DNA from 3 places in the Neomoorella thermoacetica genome. Region 2 is predicted to be linked to each of the others. Evidence: riboswitches for the same ligand, from Rfam matches in the RefSeq annotation. Region 2 holds a riboswitch; each other region holds the start of a gene.

Region 1 (4,255 bases), 870 kb from region 2:
GTCCGCTGCGGGCCCGTTTTCCAGGAAGATTTTATCCAGACGGGTAACGGCGTTGAGGTCGCAGGCGCGGATAAAAACCACAGTTTCCAATATTTCTGAGGCTTTCAGGGCGGACTCGGTTATTTCCCCATCGGAGAAATAAAAGAGGCTCTCTTTAATCGGAAAGAATACTTCCTTGGGCGAGAAAGTTGTCCTGGCATCCCAAACCACATCGGCCAGGCCCTTTACCGGGCCATAAGTAATTAGATCCGTACCGGCCAGGCGGCCTTTACCGGCGTAACGTACCGGCCCGAAAACCCGTCTGCTGGTAACCAGTTCGTCCAGCAGGGCCGCTAACCCCGCCGGCGTTAATTTGTACCCCATGTCTCACTCCCCCGAAAATATGGTGCTGTTTGAGCTGATTTTGTTCTGTTCCCATTGTAATCCAGAAGGTACCCATATAAAAATGATGTATATCACAAATCGTAAAAATAATCCTTGCCCGGCCGGAACTCCTTAAGTAAAATCATGAAAAGAAAAACAGGAGAAACCGCCAATGCCCGTTGATCACGACCGCCTGTTCAAGGAACTGCTGACCACACTTTTTCCGATCCCTGCAAGAGAAGTTGTCGGTAGAACTCCAACCCGAGGAGGTGCAAAGGGTCAGTGCATGCGGGTGGTAACCAGTTCATCCAGCAAGGCCGCCAACCCCGCAGGCGTTAATTTGTACCCCAGGTCTCACCTCCCCGAAATGGGATGTGTGAGGTGGTAGTCCATATCACGGACGGCGATGGTGCCCTCTCCCCTGCTGACGAATGAGGTATCAAACTGGAAATCGTCAGCGCTGGGACGGCGGTTTCAGCTGGTGGTTGGGCGTAAAGTAATAGCGGTAGGCCAGCAGGGTGGCGGTAATGGTAGTCAGGGCCGTAGCGGCGGCAACCATATAAGTGACGACGACCTGGTACCTGACAGCTGCCGCCGGGCTGGCACCGGCAATGATCTGACCGCTCATCATTCCTGGCAACTGGACAATACCCACCGTCATCATAGTGCTGATGGTCGGTAACATGGCCGCTCGCAGGGCCGAACGCAGGTAAGGCAGGACTGCCAGGTAGGCAGTCGCCCCCAGGGACAGGGCCGCCTCGATCTCCTCCCGGTGGGCATTGATCTCCCCTGTTAAACGGTTGATGGCCAGGGCGGCACCGATCATGGCGTTGCCAACAATCATCCCGGCGATAGGAATAATATATTGGGGCTGATACCAGGGTTTTACCTTTAAAACAATGCCAATGACAATGGCCAGGGTTATAATCCCGCCCAGTGCTATGGCCAAGAGCATAATGACGAATAACTCGGGCCAGCGCTCCTGTTGCCGGTGAAAGGCGTTGGCGGCAGCCACCAGTAACATGATACCTAAAGCCAGGACGACCAGGTACCAGCGATCTAGGTTAAAAATCACCTGCAGCAGGTAACCGACGGCCGTTAGCTGGATAAATGTTCTGAGGGTGCCGATAAATAGATCTCTGTGAAGGTCCAGGCGCTGCCACAAAGAAACAGCCAGGGTGATCCCTACCAGCATCAGGGCCAGACCTATATCACCAAGGCCGATATTGATATACTGCATCCTTATCCCTCCAACTCCCCGGACAGGAAGAGCCTGCTGCGGGGGTCCCGCGGAGCAGTAAAAAACTGTTGGGCCGGAGCTGTTTCGACTATTTCGCCGCGATGCATAAAAAGGACTTCGTCGGCAATTTAGCGGGCCTGGTCCAAGATGTGGGTAACCAAGATAATGGTTAGTCCTAAACGGGATTTCAGGTCGACCATCAGGTGCAGGATATTGGCCGCCGCCGTAGGGTCGAGGGCCGACGTCGGCTCATCGAGGAGCAGAACCTCCGGTTCGTTGGCAAGGGTACGGGCCAGGGAGACCCGCTGCTGCTGGCCGATGGAGAGGCTGTCCGCCCGGCGGTCCAGGAGTTCGGTACCCAGGCCCACCATCAGGATTAATTCCCCGGCCCTATCCCGGGACAGCGGTATGCCCCGCAGGCGAGGGCCATAGCTGATATTCTCCAGCACCGTGCCGGGAAAGAGGGTTGGTAGCTGCCGGACCATCCCAACCCTCCGGCGCAGGGTAAATATATTGAGGCTCTGCAAGTCCTGGCCGTCAAGGGTAATCCTGCCGGCAGCCGGGTCCTCCAAACGGTTTAGAAGCCTGAGGAGGCTGGATTTACCGGAACCTGAGGGCCCGAGAACGGCGGTGATTTTCTCTTTAAGAAAGAAAGTAGTTATCTTGTTCAGGATAATGGTGGTCGTTACCTCACCGGCGGCATTATGGCCGGGACGCTTCAGGGTTACATCCTCTAGCTCAAATTTTGCTTCACCCATTATATACTCCCCTCCACGGGGCAAAGTTCTCCTTTAAAAGAAAGTTTATGCCAAATCATATGATTATTGGTTGGCTTTCTGGGGACTGGGATGGCTCCAGGCTTCGGTGGTTCTCAGCTAGCAAACTTTAGACTCAGTTGCTTTTAGCGGCGGGGGTGGCTTGGCTTTATCTTTGCCTGTTCGTGGCAGAGACGTCAGCCCCCATGAGGGGCTCCCCCACCAATCATAACTACAGTTCAGGAGGTCTTTCGCCCCGGGGTAAAATAAAAACCCCTTCCCGGATTTTAAGAAGAGGTTGGACAAGAGTCAACTTATCTTCCAGGAGGTTTCCTGCGGCACTTGGCACCTTCCGGCTAAATAGCGGGGTTGCCGGGTTTCATCGGGGCCCTCCCTCCACCTCTCGCGATAAGCCGTGGGATGTTTTGCAGTTTTGTTAATAAATTAATACCACTACCTGGGTGATGGTGTCAAGATACCTTCGGCGTAAGTTATCCCTCCATCTCACGCTGAAGGGGCCGGGAGCCTTTCACCTGCCTGCCATAAGCTGGAGGGTAGACGTTAGCTTCATATATGTGGTACTATCCAAGACGTCGGTATAGAGTGCTCCCAAGGCATATTCGATTGCCAAGTTCCTGCCTCCGGGTGTCTTTATGCTGGGGCGTTATTACAGCTCCACCCGGCGGTTATAAAAAAGCACCGTGGCTATGAAAAGAAGGCCGGTTACCAGCAGCAGGGCCACCGTTCCAGCGTAAATAGATATATCACCGGAACTGGTAGAATATATACTCAGGTCGCGGAAGTTAAGGGGCAGGCGGATATTGGTAGCCGGCCAGGGCAGGTAATTCAAAACTTTTGCCAGCCAGGTAGCCAGCTTGCCAGACACGTACATACCAACCAGGAAAAAGGTTCCTGTCACCCATCCGGAGAATCTCCGCACCGACTGGCCCAGTAGAGTGCCCAGAAAGGCGAGGAGAACAAAGTTGACCAGTTCAAGTACTCCGTTGACGGCGATTATGGCCAGGATAAGGCGATATTGCCAGATAAGCCGCCAGATCTCATTATTTATCATAACAAAATCAGCGTTTAAAACTGTTGCCTTAAATAAAGCGCCTGTGGCCAGGAGAGCTGCCAGGCTTAAGAGAATAAACTGGGTGAGTACCGCCAGGAGCTTGGCCAGGACAACCTGTTGCCCGTTCACCGGCAGGGAGAACAGCAGGTAAACGGTATTGTTCTTCCACTCATCTCCCCAGATTTTGAAGGACTCTATAAGGGGCAAAAATCCAGTTATTACAAGCATCATTAAACTGAAAACCAGATGGGTGCCTGGAGGCCAGGTCGCCGTGCTGGCTTTGTAATACAGGAAAAGATTCCAGAGGAGGATAAGCCCCAGCACCACCATACTCTCCAGGCGCAAATCCCGCAGTTCCTTGCGGTAAAGGCGGCCCAGCTTCTGCCAGCCGCTGATTTTAGTCGTTGTCATGGCGGAAAACCTCCTTCATAATGGCCACCAGGGACCGGCCTTCCCGCTGGCGCAAATTTTCGGCCGTACCGGCCAGCTTAACTCGCCCCCGGTCTATGAAAACCACATCCTCCACCAGCCCTTCAACCTCCGGGATCTCGTGGGTGGAAAGGATGATGGTCTGCTCGCCGGCACTGTAGTCCTTGACGATGGTGCGGATGATTGCATCACGGGTCAAAATATCGATGCCCGAGAGGGGTTCATCCAGGAGAACATACCTGGCGCGCCGGGAAAAGGTCAGGAGCAATTTCACCTTGGCCCGCATTCCCTTGGAAATTTTGCTGATCACCATCGACGGTTCCAGTTGCAAGAAAGATAACAGGTCCCGGTATTTGCCCTCGTCCCAGTCTTCATAGAAACCGGCAAAGAAACTGG
Region 2 (4,255 bases):
TGCCTGCACCATATCGGCGAGCTGTTACCCGTTATAGGAGCTTCCGGGGCCGCCATTTTTTTAGAACAATACCGTTACCCGGTCATGTGGCTGGGTATTGCCATCAATTTACTGGGTATATACCTGCTGCTGCGGCTTATGGCCAGGCATAACCTCTGGCCTTTCAGGATCGCCATTATAAAATAAAGTATCCCGTTTTCTAAAGGAAAACAAACGCATAGAAGGGAAGGTTACTATGGCCAAACAAAAGCATCGCTTTTTACTCTTTTTTAGCCTGCTGGTATTGGTTGCCCTGGTCATGGCCGGGTGTGGCCAAGGGAAAACGGAAACCCAAAATGCCCCTTTAACCCTGGGACAGGCACAAAAGCCCCCGGCCGGGCAGGCAGGAACCGGCCGGCCGGTTGAAGCTTCTTTTTATGAACGCCGGGATAGCCAGGGCGGGGTCACTGTTGAAGTTACCTGGCTGACCCCGGAATACCTGCAGGCCCGCAGTCTGAAAATGATCCCGGAGCAGGAGAAGGATCTATCTACCAACCTGATATTTAACATAGCTTTGACCACCCATTCCGGTGATTTGCGGGATTTTGATTTTGCCGGGGCTATACGCCTTAAGGTCAACGGCCGCGATGCCGGACGTGGCACCTGGGAGTTTGTCAGCCAGGACGGCCACCACCCGGAAGGCATGATACGTTTTAAGGCCCCTGGAAATGAACCCCTCAGGGAGTTAACCTTAAGCATTAATAACCTCCGCGGAGTACCGGTACGGGAGTTTAAGTGGCAATTGTAACTTGCTGGAGCAGCAGGCGTCATATTTGAATGCGCCTGCTTTTTTGGGTTTAAAAACAGGGCATACCCCTTCAACAGTAATTTGTTTTACCTGTGCCCCCGGGGAGAATCCAGTGCCTGCTCCAGGTCGGCCTGCAGGTCTTCCGCCTCCTCCAGACCCACCGACAGCCGTACCAGGTCGGGGGTGATCCCGAGTTCGCGCTTTAGCTCTCCCGGCAGGCTGCCGTGGGACATGGTGGCCGGTAGGGAGATGATGCTCTCCACAGCCCCCAGGCTGGAACCAATGACCGGCAGTCTGACGTTGTTAATGACCTGGCGGGCCAGTTCCGGCGTAGCCAGGCGGAAGGAGAGTACGCCCCCGCCACCGTCGGCCTGGCGAAAGTGCGTTTCCCGGCCCGGGTGCCCCTCCAGGCCCGGGTAGTAGACGGCCTTCACTTGCGGGTGTTTGCGTAACCATTCCGCCAGTACAGTCGCCGTCCGTTGTTGTTGGAGCAGGCGCACCTTCAGAGTCTTGATGCCCCGTAAAATCAGCCAGCACTCATGGGGGGCCAGGACGGTCCCCAGGGTGTTTTGCAGCAGGGTCAGTTCCCTGGCCAGGCCGGCGTCCCTGGTGACAGCCAGGCCTGCCAGGCAGTCGCTGTGGCCGCCCAGGTATTTGGTGGCGCTGTGGACGACGATGTCAATTCCCAGTTCCAGGGGCCGCTGCAGGTAGGGAGTCATGAAGGTATTGTCTGCTATGGTTATCAAGCCGTGTTCCCTGGCCAGGGCGGCGGCCCTGGCCAGGTCGGTGATTTTCATCAGCGGGTTGGAAGGGGTTTCGAGGTAAAGCCCTTTGGTAGAAGGCCGGATCTGGGCCGCCACTGTCTCCAGGTTGGTGGTATCCACGAAGGTTACTTCCAGGCCGAAACGCGGGAAAACCTCGGCCAGGGCCCGGTAGGTGCCGCCATAGATATCCCTGGATACCAGCAGGTGGTCGCCGGACGAAAAAAGGCTTAAAGCGGCGGTGATAGCTGCCATTCCGGAAGCAAAAGCAAAACCGTAATTACCTCCTTCCAGCTCGGCGATGGCCTCTTCCAGGGCCCGCCGGGTAGGATTGCCGGAACGGGTGTATTCGTATTCGCCCGGCTGATCCAGGCTTTCCTGGGCAAATACCACGCTCTGGTGGATGGGGATACTCACCCCTCCGGTAGCAGAATCCATAGATAAGCGGTGATGGATCAGTCGCGTTCCTCTCTGCATACTCTGTTTACCCCTCTTCTTTAAAGTCCCTGTTTACCTTGCGTTAATTTTAAGCCGCCGCCCAGGGTAAAAAGGGTTTAACAGGCCAGAGCCTGGTCCAGGTCGGCCTTGAGATCGTTCAAGTCTTCCAGTCCGACTGACAAACGTAACAAACGATCATTGATGCCCAGTTTAAGACGCATCTCAGCAGGGATTTCGGCATGGGTCTGGCGTTCCGGAAAAGTGATCAAGCTTTCTACCCCACCCAGGCTTTCCGCAAAGGAAATAATTTTTAAGCGCTGTAAAATCTGCTCCACCAGTCCGGCGTGCTTGACTTCAAAGGAAAGCATGGCCCCGAACCCGCTGGACTGTTTTTTACATATTTCGTGACCGGGATGATGGGGGAGGCCCGGATAATAAACCCTGGTCACCAGGGGGTGTTCGGCCAGCCACCGGGCCAGCTCAAAAGCGTTGGCCTGGGCTCGCTCCAGGCGTACGGCCAGGGTTTTCAAGCCCCGGATTACCAGCCAGCAGTCCTGGGGACCGGGAATCGCGCCGATGGTATTTTGGATAAAGGCCAGCCTTTCGCTGAGATCCTCCCGGGCGGCTATCGCTGCCCCCATAACTACATCATTGTGACCGCCTAAATATTTGGTGGCGCTGTGGACCACCAGGTCCGCTCCCAGTTCCAGGGGTCGCTGCAGGTAAGGGGTCATAAAAGTATTATCTACAATAGTCAACAGGCCCCTCTGGCGGGCCAGGGCAACCACGGCGGCAATATCGGTGATTTTCATTAGTGGGTTGGTAGGTGTCTCCAGGAAGATGCCTTTCGTATTGTTCCTTATAGATGCAGCCAGGGCAGCCAGGTCAGTAGTATCTACAAGGGAAAACTCCAGCCCCAAGGGAACCGCTACTTGGTTTAGCAGCCTGTAAGTACCGCCGTATAAATCCTCAGAAACCACCAGGTGGTCGCCGGGCCGGAAAAGGCAGAGAACGGCGGTAATGGCGGCCATGCCGGAGGCAAAGGCCAGGGCGCGACAGCCTCCCTCCAGCCCGGCCAGGCCTTCTTCCAGGACCTGGCGGGTAGGGTTGCCTGTCCGGCTGTAGTCAAAACCAGTACTCTGCCCCAGGGCCGGGTGACGGAAGGTAGCTGACTGGTAGATAGGCGTGCTGATAGCTCCCGTTTTACTATCATACCCTACTCCCAGCTGGACCAGCTCTGTAGCCAGACGCATTTTATCCAACTCCCCCTATGACAAAATAAAAGCTCTTCGCAGACGAAAAGCTTTTTTCAACTCTCATCTGCCAGGAGAAATCCTGCAGGAATTGGCACCGTACCTGGGTTCTAAGAGGCCGGTTGCCGGGCTTCATCGGGCCAGTCCCTCCGCCAGCTCTCGATAAGAGTTTCCGGGTATTTATTTTTTAGTTTTTTAATCAGCTTAGTTATATTTATTATATCCTCTATATCTAAAGCGTCAAGGGGAGAAGCTTAGAGAAACTTTTCCCGATTTCCGGGTTAACGCCGGCTTAAACGGGCGACAATCCGGTCACCTACTACCTGAATGATCTGGACCATAATGATTAATAAAACGACGGTAATAACCATAACGTCATTTTGGTAGCGCTGAAAGCCGTATTGATAAGCAAGGGTGCCCAATCCACCGCCGCCGACTACACCGGCCATGGCGGAATAGCCAATCAAGGTAATGGTAGTTAAAACAAAACCGGATACCAAGGAGGGGGTAGCTTCCGGAAGCATCACCCGGACGATAATTTGCCATGGAGAAGCCCCCATAGATTGAGCCGCCTCAATGACCCCCCAAGGTATTTCCCGCAGGGAGGTTTCCACCAGGCGGGCGACAAATGGTATAGCGCCGACAGACAGGGGTACGATAGATGCAGTTGTACCGATAAAGGTGCCAACGACCTCCAGGCTGATGCAAATAAACAGCCTGGTGGATTCATACAATTATATCTCCCTGAAGTATGCCCTGGCCCTGGGGGCCCATGATCTGGACAAGGTGGAGGGTAAGATCGCTTTTAATCTTACCACCGGGAAGGAAAGATTTCACCCCCTGGGTGCCACCGGACCTGTACCCGTATCGCCCGGGGAATATGCCTATATGGACGCAAGGGAAATCCTTTGCCGGCTGGAGGTCAAGCAGTGCGAGAAAACCAAAATCACTCCGGAAACGACAAACGCCTTCTTTATTATCCAGGGAAATGCCGCCACCCCCATGGATTATTTATA
Region 3 (4,255 bases), 720 kb from region 2:
TTGGAAGAACTCACCTTTCAAGCGGCCAGGTCCGGGCGCAACTCTTTCAGAAACGGCTGGATAATGGCTGCCAGCTGGTTAAACTCGATTAAAAAGGCGTCGTGGCCATAGGGGGAATCAATCTCTGCGTAACGGGCATGGCCGCCGCCGTCGTTAATCATCCGGACAATCTCCTGCACCTGATAGGGAGGGAAAAGAAAATCGCTTGATATGCCTATACCCAGGCAGGGGCAGGGGAAATCCCGCCAGACTTCATTATAGCTTCCCCGTCCCTGGCTCACATCGTGGAGGTCTACTGCTTTGGTAAGGTACAGGTAAGAGTTGGCGTCGAAACGATCTACCAGCTTCCTCCCCTGGTAGGCCAGGTAGCTCTCTACTTCGAACTGCCCTTCCAGTTGGAAGTATTTCCGGGGGTCCACCAGGTTGCGGCCAAATTTCATGTTCCAGGAGGGGTCGCTTTTATAAGTAATAATCCCGATCTGCCGGGCCAGGGCCAGTCCCCGCCGGGGCCCGGCAGTGCCGTAATAATTGCCTCCCTGCCAGTCGGGGTCGGCGTAAATGGCTTCCCGCTGCACGTGGTGAAAGGCAATCTGCATGGGAGTAGTCCGGCCGCAGGTGGCAATGGGAATAATGGCGTCCAGCATCTGAGGATAAAGAAAACCCCACTCCAGGACCTGCATCCCGCCCATGGAACCACCGATGGCCGCCACCAGGCGCTTGACCCCCAGATAGTCAAGGAGGATTTTTTGTGCCCGTACCATATCGCGGATAGTGATGGCCGGAAAATCCATCCCGTAGGGCTTGCCGGTGGCTGGATTAATGCTGGCCGGCCCGGTGGTACCATAGCAGCTTCCCAGGACGTTGGCACAGACAATGAAATAGCGCCTGGTGTCCAGGGCCCGGCCCGGCCCTACCAGGGGGTCCCACCAGCCGGGATACCTCTCGTCCGGAAAATTTCGGCCGGCGATATGGGCATTACCGGTAAGGGCGTGGAGGACCAGGATGGCGTTATTTCCGGCCGCGTTCAGTTCCCCATAGGTCTCATAGGCTATGGTAAGGGAGCCCAGCTGGGCCCCGCTTTCCAGGTGGAGGCATTGCGACCATTCATAAAACCTGGTTGTTACAATACCGACTCCATCCATGCTACCGGCTCCTGTTTAATGCCTGGTCCAGGTCGGCAATCAGGTCTTCTACGTCCTCCAGGCCCACGGAGATGCGGACCAGATCTTCGGTAACACCCGAGGCCAGCTGTTCCTCCGGTGTCAGCTGCTGATGGGTGGTACTGGCCGGGTGAATGACCAGGGAATGGGCATCACCCACGTTGGCCAGGAGGGAGAAGAGTTTCACGCTGTTGATAAACTTCTTACCGGCCTCCTTGCCGCCCTTAATACCAAAGGTCAAAATGGCCCCCGCTCCTTTAGGCAGGTATTTTCGGGCCCGTTCGTAGTAGGGATGGCCGGGTAGGCCCGGATAGCTCACCCAGGCGACAGCCGGGTGCTCTGCCAGCCAGCCGGCGATCCTGGTAGCATTTTGGACGTGGCGCTCCATCCGCAGGTGCAGAGTTTCCAGTCCCTGCAGGAAAAGGAAGGCATTGAAAGGACTTAAGGCCGGTCCCAGGTCCCGCAAGAGCTGGACCCGCGCCTTGACGATGTAGGCCGCCGGGCCAAAGGACTGGACGTAACTGAGGCCGTGATAACTGGGATCGGGTTCTACCAGTCCGGGAAATTTACCGTTATCCCAATTGAATTTACCGGAATCGACAATTATGCCGCCAATGGAAGTACCATGGCCGCCGATAAACTTGGTCGCCGAGTGCACGACGATATCGGCTCCGAATTCAAACGGACGGCACAGGTAAGGCGTGGCGAAGGTGTTATCAACGATTAAAGGAATACCAGCCTCGTGGGCGATGGCAGCCAGGGCCTCCAGGTCCGGCACGTCCAGCTTGGGATTGCCCAGGATTTCCACATAAAGGGCCCTGGTCCGGTCTGTAATGGCAGCCCGGAAATCCTCCGGTTCGGCGCTGTCGACAAAACGGGTTTTAATACCAAACTTGGGCAGGGTTGAATTAAAAAGACTGAAGGTGCCGCCGTAAAGGCTGGTGGAAGCAACAATCTCCTGTCCGGCGGTGGCGATATTAGCTATGGCCAGGGTGATGGCCGCCTGGCCGGAAGCCGTTGCCAGGGCGCCGACACCGCCCTCCAGGGCAGCCATCCTTTTTTCAAAGACATCGGTAGTGGGATTCATAATCCGGGTATATATATTACCTTCTTCCCTCAGGCCGAAGAGGGCGGCGGCATGATCGGCATCCCGGAAGACATAGGAAGTAGTCTGGTAGATAGGCACGGCGCGAGCTCCCGTAGCCGGATCGGGCTCCTGGCCGGCTTGAACGGCCAGGGTGGCAAAACGATACTGGTGATTGGTAGTCATTTTACTTCCCCTCTCCATGATTAACTTGCTGGCTGCAGGGGAATAAAAAAACCTCTCCGATAAGAAGAGGCACTCAATTCTTACCCCCCTTATCTCTCAGGGCCTTCTGCCCTGCAGGAATTGGCACCTGTCGCCCCCGGAGAAACCAGGAGAGCGGGTTGCCGGGCTTCATCGGGCCAGTCCCTCCACCACTCTCGATAAGAGTTTCATTCCTTTATTAAGTTCAAGCCAGCTTGTATAAAATATAAACCCTGGTTCTGGCAATGTCAAGTTTTTTTCGTTAACCCTCCCGCCAGGCAGCCTCTACCTGTTCCCTGACGTCTTTCAGGTGGCGTAACATGGCGGCAGCCGCCCCTTCGGCGTCCCGGTGGAGAAGGGCCTGGACTATTTCATAGTGCTCATCTACCGAGCGCTCCCCGCGGCCGGGTATGGCCAGGCTGCGGGAGCGACTGTCGGCCAGGAGACCCAGAAGGCTATGCATCAACCTTACCAGAACAATATTGCCGGCAGCCTGGGCCAGGCGGTAATGGAAGTTGCTGTCGTGCCCGGCCAGGAGGGAAAGGCGACCGCTTCGCAGCCGCCCCAGTTGTTCTTTGGTAGTTATAACCATAGAAGCCAATTCCTGTATATCACCCTGGGTACCCCTCTCAGCCACCCAGCGAGCTGCCTGGGGCTCAAGGACCTCGCGGACCTCAAAGAGATCAAGGACGGTTTCCCGGTTTACCGGCAGGTGACTGGCAAAGCGCTTTAAGTATTCATCCGGGTCCTGCTCGCTGATAAAGGCACCCTGGCCGTGGCGGATGCTCACCAGGCCTTCGGCGGCCAGCATTTTTAAAGCCTCTCGGACGGAGGTCCGGCTTACCCCCAGCATCTCGGCCAGTTCCCGCTCCGCCGGCAGGCGGTCGCCGGGGCTCATCTTGCCTTCAAAGATGCTCTTCTTTATTTCATCTACCACCCGGTTATAAACGCTCTTCGGGTTGCGGTTGATAGGTTGAAAAAGTCTTTCTGTCGATGGGTCACGCACGGTCATCGCTCCTACCCGGGGACAAGTGGTCATACCTCAAGCCTAAATTGTAGCATATCCCGGGTAAGGGGTAAATAGCCTCCCCGGCGCGGCCTTGCAAAACGGCCTTTATTCATTTTATGCCGCCCTTCTTATAGTTTATATCAGACCTCAACTGCTATGGGTTTAGTTTACATCGGTAGCTATTCTGGCAGCCCGTTCATGCCGTAGCCAGCGGCGACAGATGGCCACCCCTTCCCCGGCTTCCCGGACCCAGGCGTCGGCGCCGACGTACTGGCAGACGCGCTCATTGACCAGGCCGCCGATGAGGACCTTGACCGGGGCCATGCTTTCCACCAGGTGCATCAGGTGAACGGTACGGCGCATAGCCTCAAAGGAAGAGGTCAGCAGGGCCGAGAGACCAAGGACCCGGGCCCCGGTCTTCTGGATTAGAGTTAGAAAAACGTCAGGCGGTATATCCACCCCTGCGTCATAGACCCGGAAACCCTCGCAGCGCAGCAGGGAGATAGTGATATTTTTGCCGATGTCGTGAATGTCCCCTTCAACTGTACCAAAGACAATATCTGCTTCGGCCGGTTCCTGCCTATCTGCCAGGGGTACTTTCAGAAAAGGCTCGATAAGTTTTAAGGCTTCCTGGAAAATCTCCGCCGACATGACCAGATCGCTCAAAAAATACTCACCGCGGGCGTAAAGCTCGCCAACTATATTCAAACCCCGACGGCATTCTTCTACAATTGCCAGGGGCGGTTGTCCCACCGCAAGGCTGTGGCTGACAAGCTCCAGTACCCTTTTTTCTTCCAA

Evidence for each region. A riboswitch is a leader RNA that binds a small molecule or an ion and turns the genes downstream of it on or off. The one in region 2 is predicted to bind S-adenosylmethionine.
Region 1: another riboswitch for S-adenosylmethionine. It lies ahead of MOTHE_RS05535 (ATP-binding cassette domain-containing protein); the one in region 2 lies ahead of MOTHE_RS09810 (trans-sulfuration enzyme family protein).
Region 3: another riboswitch for S-adenosylmethionine. It lies ahead of MOTHE_RS06260 (homocysteine synthase); the one in region 2 lies ahead of MOTHE_RS09810 (trans-sulfuration enzyme family protein).

What each region holds. Positions count from the first base shown of each region.
Region 1 covers NZ_CP012369.1:1,096,890-1,101,144, forward strand. Annotated here, with positions in the region: gene asrA (anaerobic sulfite reductase subunit AsrA) at 1-363, opposite strand, end outside; gene MOTHE_RS05530 (ABC transporter permease) at 818-1,603, opposite strand; gene MOTHE_RS05535 (ATP-binding cassette domain-containing protein) at 1,732-2,361, opposite strand; SAM riboswitch class I at 2,670-2,773, opposite strand; gene MOTHE_RS05540 (hypothetical protein) at 3,026-3,841, opposite strand; gene MOTHE_RS05545 (ABC transporter ATP-binding protein) at 3,828-4,255, opposite strand, start outside.
Region 2 covers NZ_CP012369.1:1,965,578-1,969,832, reverse strand. Annotated here, with positions in the region: gene MOTHE_RS09825 (hypothetical protein) at 1-186, shown strand, start outside; gene MOTHE_RS09820 (hypothetical protein) at 236-787, shown strand; gene MOTHE_RS09815 (trans-sulfuration enzyme family protein) at 874-2,025, opposite strand; gene MOTHE_RS09810 (trans-sulfuration enzyme family protein) at 2,103-3,239, opposite strand; SAM riboswitch class I at 3,300-3,408, opposite strand; partial or broken gene MOTHE_RS12920 (methionine ABC transporter permease) at 3,521-3,931, opposite strand; gene MOTHE_RS09800 (B3/B4 domain-containing protein) at 3,960-4,255, shown strand, end outside.
Region 3 covers NZ_CP012369.1:1,246,478-1,250,732, forward strand. Annotated here, with positions in the region: gene metX (homoserine O-acetyltransferase MetX) at 18-1,142, opposite strand; gene MOTHE_RS06260 (homocysteine synthase) at 1,144-2,430, opposite strand; SAM riboswitch class I at 2,517-2,634, opposite strand; gene MOTHE_RS06265 (FadR/GntR family transcriptional regulator) at 2,711-3,454, opposite strand; gene MOTHE_RS06270 (cobalamin B12-binding domain-containing protein) at 3,620-4,255, opposite strand, start outside.